3 regions of the Bradyrhizobium sp. CCBAU 45384 genome follow, and region 3 is predicted to be linked to each of the others. Evidence: predicted binding sites of a transcription regulator. Region 3 holds the regulator's gene; each other region holds the start of a gene.
The links. Region 3 encodes LexA, which represses DNA repair genes until DNA is damaged. Its sites were predicted from a motif close to TGTTCNNNNTGTGTTCNG; they were not measured.
Positions count from the first base shown of each region.

Region 1: a site for LexA is predicted at 2,766-2,783, ahead of uvrA (excinuclease ABC subunit UvrA). Genes of this name have one in related genera too.
Region 2: a site for LexA is predicted at 2,751-2,768, ahead of XH80_RS17825 (PA0069 family radical SAM protein). Genes of this name have one in related genera too.

Region 1 is NZ_LBIZ01000114.1:181,597-186,142, forward strand. Features, by position in the region: gene uvrA (excinuclease ABC subunit UvrA) at 1-2,669, opposite strand, end outside; gene XH80_RS27150 (outer membrane protein) at 2,952-3,641, opposite strand; gene XH80_RS27155 (outer membrane protein) at 3,876-4,546, opposite strand, start outside.
Region 2 is NZ_LBIZ01000107.1:49,110-53,655, reverse strand. Features, by position in the region: gene XH80_RS17835 (acetate/propionate family kinase) at 1-157, opposite strand, end outside; gene XH80_RS17830 (phosphoketolase family protein) at 165-2,579, opposite strand; gene XH80_RS17825 (PA0069 family radical SAM protein) at 2,790-3,953, shown strand; gene XH80_RS17820 (ribonuclease HII) at 4,038-4,546, shown strand, end outside.
Region 3 is NZ_LBIZ01000114.1:53,754-58,299, forward strand. Features, by position in the region: partial or broken gene XH80_RS26480 (ComEC/Rec2 family competence protein) at 1-398, shown strand, start outside; gene XH80_RS26485 (hypothetical protein) at 488-922, opposite strand; gene XH80_RS26490 (hypothetical protein) at 1,115-1,318, opposite strand; gene lexA (transcriptional repressor LexA) at 1,504-2,205, opposite strand; gene XH80_RS26500 (molybdopterin molybdotransferase MoeA) at 2,381-3,592, opposite strand; gene XH80_RS26505 (hypothetical protein) at 3,764-3,979, opposite strand; gene XH80_RS26510 (HAD family hydrolase) at 4,121-4,546, opposite strand, start outside.

The DNA.
Region 1 (4,546 bases), 130 kb from region 3:
ATGTAGAGCGTGCGGCCGGTGGCGCGCTTTGACAGCTCTTTTGCCAGCTTGACGCGCTGGGCTTCGCCGCCTGAAAGAGTCGTCGCCTGCTGGCCAACATGGATGTAGTCCAGGCCGACGCGGTGCAGCGTCTGGAAAGTCTCGCGCACGCGCGGCACCGCCTTGAAGAACTCGGCGGCTTCCTCGACGGTCATGTCGAGCACGTCGGCGATGCTCTTGCCCTTGAACAGGACCTCCAGCGTCTCGCGGTTGTAGCGCTTGCCTTTGCAGACGTCGCAGGTGACGTAGACGTCGGGCAGGAAGTGCATCTCGATCTTGATGACGCCGTCGCCCTGGCAGGCCTCGCAACGGCCGCCCTTGACGTTGAAGGAGAAGCGGCCGGGCTCGTAGCCGCGGGCCTTGGCTTCAGGCAGCCCAGCAAACCATTCCCGGATCGGCGTGAAGGCGCCGGTATAAGTCGCCGGATTCGAGCGCGGGGTACGGCCGATCGGCGACTGGTCGATGTCGATGATCTTGTCGATATGCTCGAGGCCCTCGATGCGGTCGTGCGGGGCGGCGCCTTCGCTGGCGTTGTTGAGCTTGCGCGCGATGGCCTTGTAGAGCGTATCGACGAGGAGCGTCGACTTGCCGCCGCCGGAGACGCCTGTCACGGCGGTGAACAGGCCGAGCGGAATCTCCGCGGTGACGTTCTTGAGATTGTTGCCGCGCGCGTTCACCACCTTGATGGTGCGGCGATGGTTCGGCGGACGCCGTTCCGGCACCTCGACCTCGAGCTCGCCGGTCAGGTACTTGCCGGTGAGCGATTTCGGGTTGCGCATGATCTGTTCGGGCGTGCCTTCGGCGACGATGTTGCCACCGTGCATGCCGGCGCCGGGGCCGATGTCGAGCACGTAGTCTGCGAGGCGAATGGCGTCCTCGTCATGCTCGACCACGACCACGGTATTGCCGAGGTCGCGAAGCCGCTTCAGCGTGTCGAGCAGGCGCGCGTTGTCGCGCTGGTGCAGGCCGATCGACGGCTCGTCCAGCACGTAGAGCACGCCCGTCAGGCCCGAGCCGATCTGCGAGGCCAGGCGAATGCGCTGGCTCTCGCCGCCGGACAGCGTGCCGGAGGAGCGGGACAAGGTGAGATAGTTGAGGCCGACGTCGAGCAGGAAGGTCAGGCGCTCGCGGATTTCTTTCAGGATGCGCCCGGCGATCTCGTTCTGCTGCGCGTTCAGCGCATCAGGCACGGTCTCGAACCAGGCGCCGGCGCCCTTCACCGACAGCTCCGAGATCTCGCCGATATGCTTGCCGCCGACCTTGACGCAGAGCGCCTCAGGCTTCAGCCGGAAGCCATTGCAGGCGCCGCAGGGTACGTCGTGGAAATATTTTGCGAGCTCCTCGCGCGCCCATTCGCTCTCGGTTTCGCGGTAGCGGCGGTTGATGTTGGTGATGACGCCTTCGAACGGCTTCTTGGTGTCGTAGGAGCGCACCCCGTCCTCGTAAGAGAACTTGATCTCGTCCTCGCCGGAGCCATGCAGGATGGCGTTCTGCGTTTTCTTCGGCAGATCCTTCCATTTTGTGGTGAGCGTGAACTTGTAGTGCTTGCCGAGCGCGGTCAGCGTCTGCACGTAATAGGGCGACGACGACTTGGCCCAGGGCGCGATCGCGCCCTTGCCGATGGCGACCTCCTTGTCGGGGATGACCAGATCCTCGTCGACATGCTGCTCGACGCCGAGGCCGCCGCAGGCCGGGCAGGCGCCATAGGGGTTGTTGAACGAGAACAGGCGCGGTTCGATCTCGGGAATGGTGAAACCGGAGACCGGGCAGGCGAACTTTTCCGAGAACAGGATGCGCTCGGGTCCGCTCTTGTCATGGATCTTGGCCGTCTTCTTTTTCTCTTCGACCGGCGTCGCTGCCGGCGCGTCGGCGAACTCGACGACGGCGAGGCCCTCGGCGAGCTTCAGCGCTGTCTCGAAGCTTTCGGCGAGGCGCTGGCCGATATCGGCGCGCACCACGATGCGGTCGACCACGACGTCGATGTCATGCGGGAATTTCTTGTCGAGCGCAGGCGCTTCCGCGAGCTCATAGAAGGTGCCGTCGATCTTGACGCGCTGAAAGCCCTTCTTGAGCCATTCGGCGAGCTCCTTGCGGTACTCGCCCTTGCGGCCGCGCACGACGGGGGCGAGCAGATAGAGGCGGGTGCCCTCGGGCAGCGCCAGCACGCGGTCGACCATCTGCGAGACGGTCTGGCTCTCGATCGGCAGTCCCGTGGCCGGCGAATAGGGCACGCCGACGCGCGCCCAGAGCAGGCGCATGTAGTCGTAGATCTCCGTGACGGTGCCGACCGTCGAGCGTGGGTTCTTCGACGTCGTCTTTTGCTCGATCGAGATCGCCGGCGACAGGCCGTCGATCTGGTCGACGTCGGGCTTCTGCATCATCTCCAGGAACTGGCGGGCATAGGCCGAGAGCGATTCGACGTAGCGGCGCTGGCCCTCCGCGTAGATGGTGTCGAAGGCGAGCGAGGATTTGCCGGAGCCGGAGAGGCCGGTGAATACCACGAGCTTGTCGCGGGGAATCTCGACGTCGATGTTCTTGAGGTTGTGCTCGCGCGCGCCACGAATCGTAATTGCGCGCAGGCTGGAGCCCGCGTTCTGCTGTTGGCGCTTCGCCTTGATCACTTCATCCATCCGGTTTGCCCTCGAGGAATCCCAAAGCTACGCGATCGCGCCAACGTTTAAGGCGCGCTTCGCCCGGAACCGGGATCGGCGCCAATGGGGTTCTGAGCGAACGTAGGAAGAACGAAGACGGATTTCCAGTGGGACTTGCGAATCGTCAACGGATTGTTGGCGCACTGGCGGGACTTGGCAGCAGCTACTTGGCAGCAGCTCATGGCAATGGCCTTGGCTGGAACAACAAAAAGGCCGGCGCGAGGCCGGCCTTTCGTGACGATGTGACGTCGGTTGCGTAGATCAGTACTTCGCGACCACCGGGCCGCCGAAGTGATAGTTCACGCCGACCTGCACGGTGTGCAGGTTGAGCGTACCGGTCGGCAGGGCGCCCGAGAAGTAGGTCTCGCCGCCGAGGCTGCGATAGAGGTACTCGCCCTTGACCGACCACTGCGGCGCGAAGAACGCTTCGACGCCTGCGCCGACGGTCCAGCCGGAGTGGAACTTGCTGTCGGAGACCGATGCAGCGCCCAAGGTGGCGGTGAGCTTGTTGTCGATCCAAGCGTAACCGCCGGTGCCGTAGAACAGAACGTTGTTAACGGCATAGCCGATGCGGCCCCGAACGGTGCCCAGCGCGTCAGTCTTCGAGGTCAGAGAGGCCGGAACGCCACCGACGCCGGGAACGAAAACCGTACCCGTAGCCGTAGCGCTGACGTCAGCCCAGGCGCCATCGGCCTCGACACCGAACACGACGTTGCCGGTCTGCCAGTTGTAGCCGGCGGTGCCGCCGACGAAGCCACCCTTCATCTTCGGGTCGCCAGAAGCAGCTTCCCAGGCGCCGCCACCGACGATACCGAGATAGAAGCCGGTCCAGTCGTAGACCGAGGCCACGGCCACGGGAGCCTTGGTGTAGGGGCGCGCCGCCAGATCGGCAGCCGAAGCGGCGCCGGTGAGGGCGATCAGAGCGGCCGAAGCCAACAAAACCTTCTTCATTTTCAACTTATCCCAGTCCCAGTTTCTGTTGTTGCCTTCCGCAAGATCGGAAGGGCATCGGACGCTGTGGTCCAACTGGTGCCGTGCTTACACCACCAAAGCTGCAAGTTGCGTCTCTCAAAAGCCACAACAAATACAAAATGTAAGACCGGCTGACCCATGGTTCCCGTCGGGAACAGAAAAGCGAAAGGCCGGCGCGAGGCCGGCCTTTGTTCTCAAACGATTTCAGGTGGATCAGTATTTCGCGATGACCGGGCCGCCCCAGCGATAATTGAGGCGGACAAGACCCATGTCGACATTCTGGCTGATGCGATCGGTCTGGAATGCGGTGCCACCGGGCGCGTTGAGCGTCAGAGTCCTGCTGCCCAGGAAGATGTGGTCGTACTCAACGCCCACCGACCAGTTCGGCGCGAAGCCGAACTCGAGGCCGGCGCCAACCGTGCCGCCCCAGCGGTTGTCGCTGGCCGAGGCGAGCAGGGTGCCGGCTCCGGCGAATCCGGGCGCGGTGTAGATATTGAACTTGTCGGCGACCACGGCACCGCCGCCCTTCACGTAGAACAGCACGTTGTTCCAGGCGTAGCCAATCTGGCCCGTGATCAGGCCGAAGGCGTCGATCTTCGAGCGGTTGCGCTGGGTTGGGATGAGGGTGCTGACATTGTCGCCGGAGAAGTCGGCCCAGTTGCCCTGGCCTTCGAGGCCGAACACCCAGTTGGCCGATTGCCAGCGATAACCGATCTGGCCGCCAACCGTGCCGCCAGTGGCATTGTGGCAACCCTCGCCGAACAGGGTGCCGGTGGTCGGTGCGACGAAGTCCCAGCATTTGTGGCTCGATCCGCCGCCGCCGTTGATGCCGATGTAGAAGCCGCTCCAGTCGTAGATGGTGGCGACCATCGGCGGCGGCGCCT
Region 2 (4,546 bases), on a different contig from region 3:
CCTCGCCCGATGGGGTCTTGGCCACCAGCCGCGGCTTCGCCTCGTGCTCGTCAAGCAGGCCCTTGCAGAGCAGGGCAGGTTCGGTGCCCGAGATCTCGAACAAGCCGAACTTGATGCTCGACGAGCCCGCATTGAGGACGAGGACCGCGTCCGCCATGGCGCCGTCAATCGCCGGCTTCGGCCGGCGTGGTGCCGCCGGCACTGTTCTGCCAGACCCATTCCTGAATGTCCGGCATGTCCTCGCCATGCTCGCGTATGTAACGCGAATGCTCGATCAGCTTGTCGCGAAACCGCTGTTTGACCTGTGCGGCCTTGGTCGACAGGCCTGGCACGCGCTCGATCGCCTCGATCGCGAGGTGGTAGCGGTCGAGCTCGTTGAGCACGACCATGTCGAACGGAGTCGTGGTGGTGCCTTCCTCGGCAAAGCCGCGCACATGCAGGCCGGCATGGTTGGTGCGGTTATAGGTGAGGCGGTGGATCAGGTGGGGATAGCCGTGATAGGCGAAGATCACCGGCTTGTCCTTCGTGAACAGGCTGTCGAAATCGCGATCGGACAGGCCATGAGGGTGCTGCTCCCGGGGTTGCAGCGTCATGAGGTCGACGACGTTGACGACGCGGATCCTTAACTCCGGCAGCGCCTTGCGCAGCAGGTCGACGGCGGCGAGCGTCTCCAAGGTCGGCACATCGCCGGCGCAGGCCATCACCACGTCGGGTTCGCTGTTCGCGTCCTCGTTGCTGGCCCAGGTCCAGATGCCGATGCCGGCATCGCAATGCGTCGCGGCCTCCTGCATCGACAGCCATTGTGGCGCCGGCTGCTTGCCGGCGACGATGACGTTGACGCGGTTGTAGGTGCGCAGGCAATGATCGGCGATCCAAAGCAGCGTGTTGGCGTCGGGCGGGAAATAGATGCGGACGATGTCGGCTTTCTTGTTGGCGACGAGATCGACGAAACCCGGGTCCTGGTGGCTGAAGCCGTTGTGGTCCTGGCGCCAGACATGCGAGGTCAGGAGATAGTTCAGCGAGGCGATCGGCCGTCGCCATGGCAGGTGCCGCGTCACCTTCAGCCATTTGGCGTGCTGGTTGAACATGGAATCCACGATGTGGATGAAGGCCTCGTAGCAGGAGAAGAAGCCGTGCCGTCCGGTCAGCAGATAGCCTTCGAGCCAGCCCTGGCAGAGGTGCTCGCTCAAGACCTCCATCACGCGGCCGTCCTGTGCCAGATGCACGTCGTAAGGTTCGATCGGCTCCATCCAGACCCGTTCGGTCGCATCGAACACGGCATCGAGCCGGTTTGATGCGGTCTCATCAGGACCCACGATGCGGAAATTACGCTCCCCGGCGTTGAGGCGGATGACGTCGCGCAGGAACTTGCCGAGCTCGCGTGTGGCTTCGCTTGTCACGCCGCCGGGCTGCGGCACCTCGACGGCAAAGCTGCGGAAGTCGGGCAGCTTCAGCTCCTTCTTGAGCAGCCCGCCATTGGCGTGCGGGTTGGCGCCCATGCGTCTGTTACCTTGGGGCGCGAGGGCCTGAAGCTCGGGAACGAGCGCGCCGCTCGCGTCGAACAGCTGGTCCGGCTCGTAGCTGCGCATCCAGTCTTCGAGAATCTTCAAGTGAGCCGGGTTCTCGCGGCAGTTCGCGACGGGCACCTGATGCGCGCGCCAAAAGCCTTCAACCTTTTTCCCGTCAACCTCCTTCGGGCCGGTCCAGCCCTTCGGGCTGCGCAGCACGATCATCGGCCAGCGCGGCCGCTCCACGCTCGCACGCCCGTCGCGGGCGTGCAGCTGGATCGAGCGGATGCTGGCGATCGCGACGTCGAGCGCATCGGCCATCGCCCGGTGCATCAGCTTGGGATCGTCGCCTGCGACGAACAGCGGCTCGTGGCCGAATCCGCGGAACAGATCGCGGATCTCGCTGTCGGGCATCCGGCCGAGCACGGTTGGACCCGCGATCTTGTAGCCGTTGAGGTGCAGGATCGGCAGCACGGCGCCATCATGTGTGGGATTGAGGAACTTGTTCGAATGCCAGGACGCTGCCAGCGGGCCGGTCTCGGCCTCACCGTCGCCGACGACGCAGGCAACGATCAGGTCAGGATTGTCGAAGGCCGCGCCATAGGCGTGCACCAGCGCGTAGCCGAGCTCGCCGCCTTCGTGGATCGAGCCCGGCGTTTCCGGCGCTGCATGGCTCGGGATGCCGCCGGGGAAGGAGAATTGCCTGAACAGTTTTCGTAGCCCGTCCGCATCGCGCGGGATGTCAGGATAGACCTCGCTGTAGCTGCCTTCCAGATAAGTGTTCGCCACCATGCCCGGGCCGCCATGGCCGGGACCGCAGACATAGAGCACGCTCAGGTCCAGCGCGCGGATGACGCGGTTGAGATGCGCATAGATGAAGTTCAGCCCCGGCGTCGTGCCCCAATGGCCGAGCAGGCGCGGCTTGATGTGCTCGGGCCGGAGCGGCTCGCGCAGCAGGGGATTATCCAACAGGTAGATTTGCCCGACGGAGAGATAGTTGGCCGCACGCCAGTAGCGATCGAGGAGATCGAGGTCGCTGCTTGCAGCGGACGATTGTTGTTGAAATGTCATGATCATGCCGACCTTCGCCCGGGATCGTCATCAACCGGGTTCCGGCGAGAACGATCCTTCCGCCGCATCAAACGGGATCGAGGTCACGCGGTGTTGCGTGAGGTCAAAGGACCGCGCGCGAAGTTTGGGCAGCGCTACTGTGCATGGGGTTGTTTTCGCGTTTTCGATTCTTGTTCTTGATTTGTTCCTTTGGCGTGCTATCTTGAATGCATGAGTCCAGCTTCTTCTTCTGCTCTCAAGCACCCGCCGGTCACGGCGCCCTCCGAGCCGGCGGGTGCGCCTTCTGACTTCCCTGAACTGGCGGTCGCCATCGACCGCCAGCGCAGGCGGGGGCGGGGCGCCCAGTCCAACGCCAGTGGCCGCTATGAGGCCGAGGCGCGCGTCGCCTTCGACGATGGCTGGCAGAGCCTGGACGATCTGCCGCCGTTCAAGACCATTGTCGGCGTCGACACCTCGCGCAAGGTGATCACCCGCAACGACTCGCCCGACATCGGCTTCGACCGTTCGATCAATCCCTATCGCGGCTGCGAGCATGGCTGCGTCTATTGCTTCGCGCGGCCGACGCACGCCTATCTCGGCCTGTCGCCGGGGCTCGACTTTGAGTCAAAGCTGTTCGCCAAGCCCGAGGCGCCTGCTCTGCTCGAGAAGGAGCTCGCGGCGGCAGGCTACGAGCCGCGGATGATCGCGATCGGCACCAACACCGATCCCTACCAGCCGATCGAGCGCGAGCGCAAAATCATGCGCGGCATTCTGGAGGTGCTGGAGCGCACCGGCCATCCCGTCGGCATCGTCACCAAATCCGCGCTGGTCGTGCGCGACATCGACATTCTCGCCCGCATGGCCAAGCGCAACCTTGCCAAGGTCGCGATCTCGGTAACCTCGCTCGACCCGAAGCTCGCACGGACCATGGAGCCGCGCGCCTCGACGCCGCCGAAGCGGCTGGAGGCGCTGAAGCAGCTCTCGGAGGCCGGCATCCCCACCACGGTGATGGTCGCGCCCGTGATCCCCGCCCTGAACGATTCCGAGATCGAGCGCATCCTCGATGCCGCGGCGCATGCCGGTGTCAAGGAAGCCTCTTACGTTTTGCTGCGGCTGCCGCTGGAGGTGCGCGATCTCTTCCGCGAATGGCTGATGGCGAATTATCCGGACCGCTATCGCCACGTCTTCACCCTGATCCGCGACATGCGCGGCGGCCGCGACTACGATTCGAAATGGGGCGAGCGGATGAAGGGCACAGGCCCGATGGCCTGGACCATCGGCCGCCGCTTCGAGCTCGCCTGCGACCGGCTTGGGCTGAACAAGCGCCGCTCGAAGCTGACGACGGATCATTTTACCAGGCCGGAGCAGAACGGCGAGCAGCTCAGCCTGTTCTGAGGCGCGAGGGGCGGGCGCTGAATAACGGGAATTGCGCGGAGTTCCCGGTTGCGCCGGCGAGCCGGCTTGCGCACGATCCCGGCCATGATTCGGGACAAGTCCGCCAAGAAGCCAGTCAAGGATGCGCCAGAAAAGGCTCCTGAGAAGAAGGCTGCGCCCGTCAAGGCAAGCTTCCGCCGCGAGCGCGCGCTGATCAAGCGGGGCATCTGGCCGGTCGCGGGCTGCGACGAGGCCGGCCGCGGGCCGCTCGCCGGCCCCGTGGTGGCGGCTGCGGTGATTTTGGATCCGGACCGCATCCCGCGCGGCATCGACGATTCCAAGCGCCTGACGGCGGAAGAGCGCGAAAGGTTGTTCGACAGGATCTGCGCCACCGCGCAGGTCTCCGTCGCCGTCGCTTCGCCCGCGCGGATCGACCGCGACAACATTCTGCGCGCCTCGCTGTGGGCGCTGAAGCGCGCGGTGGTCGCGTTGCCCGAGCCTCCGAAGCTCGTCTTCGTCGACGGCCGTGATCGCCTCGACACGGCTTGCGACTGCGAAGCGGTGATCGGCGGTGACGGCATCGTGCTCTCGATTGCGGCGGCCTCCATCGTCGC
Region 3 (4,546 bases):
CGGCGAGCACCTCGCTCGGCGACGGCGTGTCGTGCGACGATGCCGGCTGCGTGACGCCGCTTGCCGACGGCCGCATGGTCGCGCTGGCGCTCCGCATCGACGCGCTGGCTGATGATTGCGGTCGCGCGGCCCTGGTGGTGACGGCAAAGCCTGCGCCGCCGGATTGCACCGGGATGGTGATCGATCGGCCGCGTCTGGCGAGCCAGGGCGCGCTGGCGCTGACACGTCGCGGCGATGGCTTTGCCATTGCGGCGGCGAGGGCGAGAGGCGCAAACCGCCCCTGGTCGCCGGCGGCGGCCGGCGATGGAGATTTCGAAGGGACCCTCATGCCGCGGTCCGCAGCTCCGCGCGCCAAGGACGCAACACCGTCCGAGGCCGACCTTCAGGCCGAGGATTGAGGCATGATCCGGAAAAGCGCGGAGCGGTTCTCCGGCGCTACAAACGCGAAAACGCGTTTGCGCGGAGATCATGCCCAAATTAGGCCGGTTCAACCGATCGGCAGGCCCGGAGGTGTCGGCTGTCTGTCGGCGACAACTTGCGGCTTGTGCTCGCGCTCACCGAGCGGCAGGGTCACCGGCAGTTGCAGCACGGTTGCGCGCTGGCCTTCGACGAGCTGGGTCACCAGCACGTATTTGCCATCGGGGAATTCGATCGCGTCGTGATGACGATCGGGAATGTGCGGATCGACCTTGCCGAACTTGCCGACGCGCGAATTGATGGTGCGCGTCCAGATCCACCTGTTGTCGTAGCGGACGTTGTCGGCGAAGGCGAGCTCCGTTCCCGGCAGCAGGCAGACCGCGACCGACTTGTCGGCTTCGGAGGCGAAGCCGCGCGTCGAGGTGCCGCGGAAGGTTGTCGTGACGATCGTCTCGCCGACCTCTGCGGGACGCGTCGCGACGGCATGCAAGCTATAGTCACACATCGGGTGCTCCTCATCAGCGATAGAGCACCCGCGCCTCTTCTGAGGCGCAGGCCTCTATCAGAGTGGAAGCCTGCGATCATATGCCATGTTGGGGGCAAATCTGCGGCTTGAGTCTGCAGGCTGCCATCACAATTTCTTTTTCAGACGTCCGAGGAACAAAGACTGCTTCCGTGCATTCCGAGAGCTTCTTCGTTAGCGCCCAGCCGGTGCCGACCAACCCGAATAAGGCCAGGCTGGCTGCGCCCGTTGCCCGACGGCGTTGCGGGCATTGCGGAATTGTTCGTTCGTCGCCTGTGGCGCCCTGCGAACGTGATGCTGCGGCTGCGCAGCGAAGGTTTGCGACGCTGATATTGCGATCAGCGCGATCGCGACGGTGCTCAGAATAATCTTGCGCATGGCGGTCTCCTCGGTCTCGCAAGGCCTGCGAAGCGATGCGTGCTTCGTCATGGCGTGCCGGGGATGTAGCGCGGGAGAGGTGGCCGGATAATCAGTGCAAAACCAGAAAAACCAACCAGCCGGAGCGGACAATCGTCCGCTCCGATCTTGAGGGCGTGCTTGCCAGGTGGCGACGTGCGCCGCGTTCAGTATTTGCGGTACAGCCCGATCAGCTTGCCCTGGATCTTGACCCGGTTGGGCGGCAGGATCCGGACCTCGTAGGCGGCGTTTGCCGGCTCGAGCGCGATCGAGGCGCCGCGGCGGCGGAAACGCTTGAGCGTGGCTTCCTCGTCGTCGATCAGGGCCACCACGATATCGCCGGTGTCGCAGCTCTCGTTGCGCTGGATCAGCGCCATGTCGCCATCGAGAATGCCGGCATCGACCATGGAATCACCGCGGACTTCGAGCGCGTAGTGCTCGCCCGCGCCGAGCATGTCGGGCGGGACGCTGATGGTGTGGCTGCGCGTCTGCAAGGCCTCGATCGGCGTACCGGCCGCGATCCGGCCCATCACGGGAACTGCGACAGGGCGTTCGCCCTCATCGACGGGCGGGCTCGACATCGTGCGCACCTTGCCGAGATTGCCCTCGATGACGCTCGGCGTGAAGCCGCGACGGCTGCCGGCAGCCGCCTGGAGTTCAGGCAGCTTGATCACTTCGATGGCGCGGGCCCGGTTGGGCAGGCGGCGGATGAAGCCGCGCTCCTCGAGCGCAGTGATCAGGCGATGGATGCCCGACTTGGAGCGCAGGTCGAGCGCATCCTTCATCTCGTCGAAGGAGGGCGGCACGCCGCTTTCCTTCAATCGCTCGCTGATGAACCGCAGGAGCTCGTATTGTTTGCGCGTTAACATCTCGACCAAAATCCCCCTGACGATGTCGCTCGATTCCCAGACGCTGAATTCAGCAGTAAGCCGCTACATGCTCGAAACAAAGCATGAACGGACACTATATGTTCGATACATGTTCCACAACTGCTTAATTTACCGTGAACGCGACAAAGTTCGCGGGACGGTTGCGTCGGCGCGCTCACTCCGGCAGTCGCAACACCTCGCAAGGCGTGCCGGAAGCGGCCTTCGGTGCGAACGGCGCGCGCACGAGAAGTGCCTGTGCCGCAGCGAGATTCGCCAACAGTGAGGAATCCTGGTGGTTGACGGGAAGAGCGACGAGCGTGCCGTCGTCCCGCGTCTCCAGACGCGCACGCAGATAATCCTCGCGCTGGTCATTGGCCCCGAGGTCGCGACCGAGCACGGCGCGTTCGCGGCGATGATGAATCATTGAGCGGCCCGACAGCGCGCGAATCAGCGGCACCAGAAACAGGAAGCCGCAGACGTAGGATGACACGGGATTGCCGGGCAGGCCGATGACGCGCATCGGCCCGAGCTGCCCGTTCATCATCGGCTTGCCCGGCCGCATCGCGATCTTCCAGAACGCCATCGAGATACCTTCGTGCCGAAGCGCCTGCTGCACCAGATCGTGGTCACCGACAGACGCTCCGCCGGTCGTGATCAGGATGTCGGCGCCGGATTCGCGGGCGCGGCGGATGCCCGAGGTGGTGGCGGCAAGCGTGTCGGCGGCGACGCCGAGATCGATGGTGTCGGCACCCTCGCTGCGGGCGAGGGCGTGCAGGGCGTAGCCATTGGAATAGACGATCTGGCCGGGGCCGGGTGTCGAGCCCGGCATCACAAGCTCGTCGCCGGTTGCGAGAATCGCGACCTTAGGACGGCGATGAACGCTCAGCTGCGGATGGTTCATGCCCGCGGCGAGCGCAAGGTCCCGATCGGTCAGCCGTGCGCCCTTGCGCAGGAGCACGTCGCCCTCGCGGAAGTCGATCCCGGCCGGGCGAATGTGCCGCCCGGTGACGGCGGCTTCCTTGATCGTGATGCGCTTGCCGTCCGCGATGGTGTCCTCCTGGATCACGACCGCATCGGCGCCGGCGGGAACGACGCCGCCGGTGAAGATCCGGACAGCTTCGCCGGCACCGACCGTTCCTGCAAATGGGCGGCCGGCTGCAACCTCGCCGACCACCGTGAGCTGCGCATCAACCTTCGCAGCATCAGCCGCGCGAACGGCATAACCATCCATCGCTGACATCGCCTCGGGCGGCTGCGTCCGGCGCGCCGCGACGTCCCGCGCGAGCACGCGATGGAAGGCCTGATCCAGAGCGATCATTTCCTCAGCCAAAGGCTCCGCACCGGCGAGCACGGCGGCAAGCGCATCGGAAACCGGCATCAGGGCCACGGCGAACTCCCGCAACGAGATCAAGGACTCGGTCGGGCAAGGTTCTAGCCGAGCGGGAGGGCCGACGCAAAAAGGGCTATACTGCTGCGAAGCTTACGCTTCGGGCACTAGGGCTCATGTCCAGCATGATCCGGGCAGACCGGTCCGACGGGGGCAGAACTGTGGGCAGCGTCACGACCGCGTTATGGGATTTCCCCTTGCCGCGTTTTCCACTTCAGCGACGTCGGGCGCCTTGGGGCCCTGATCCCGGTCGGGCATCGGATCTGCCTGAGATTTCAGATCGGCCGCTTTGCTCATCAGCTTGGCAGAAAGCTCGGCGTCCGAAGTGGTCTTGGCGAATTTGACCAGCAGGGAGGCCTGCTTGGTGAGGTATGTTTTGCCCAACACGCGATATGTCCGTCCATGGAAGTCCCAGCGGACTCAAGAGTCCGGAAGGGGGCATTCCGTTCCCGGAACTCCGTACAAAAATGCACAAAGAGCTTTGGTTCCTCGTTTTCGGGCGAAATTGTTCCGGAAATTGCCGCCCGATCAGATCCCCAGCGCCTTCAGCGCGACGCCGACGTCGTGGTGTGAGGTCACATGGACCGCGGTGAGGCCGCGGGCGCGCGCGCCTTCGATGTTCTCGGCGAGGTCATCGAAGAACACGATCCGGCTCGCCGGTACGCCCATCGCGGCCACGACGTGGTCGAACGCTTCCGCATCCGGTTTGCGCAGGCCGATGCTGGAGGACAGGTACAACTCGCGGAAATGGCCGAGCAGGTCGGCATATTCTCTGGAAAAATAGTCGACGTGCGGGCGGTTGGTGTTGGAGAAGGCGTAGACCGGCATCTGCTTTGCCGCGCGCGACAGCAGCTCGGCGATGCCAGGCATCTCGCCCGCGAAAATCGCGTTCCACCCCTCGAGGAACTGGACATTCGAAATGGAGATTCCGAGCGAGGAGCGCAGCGAGGCAAA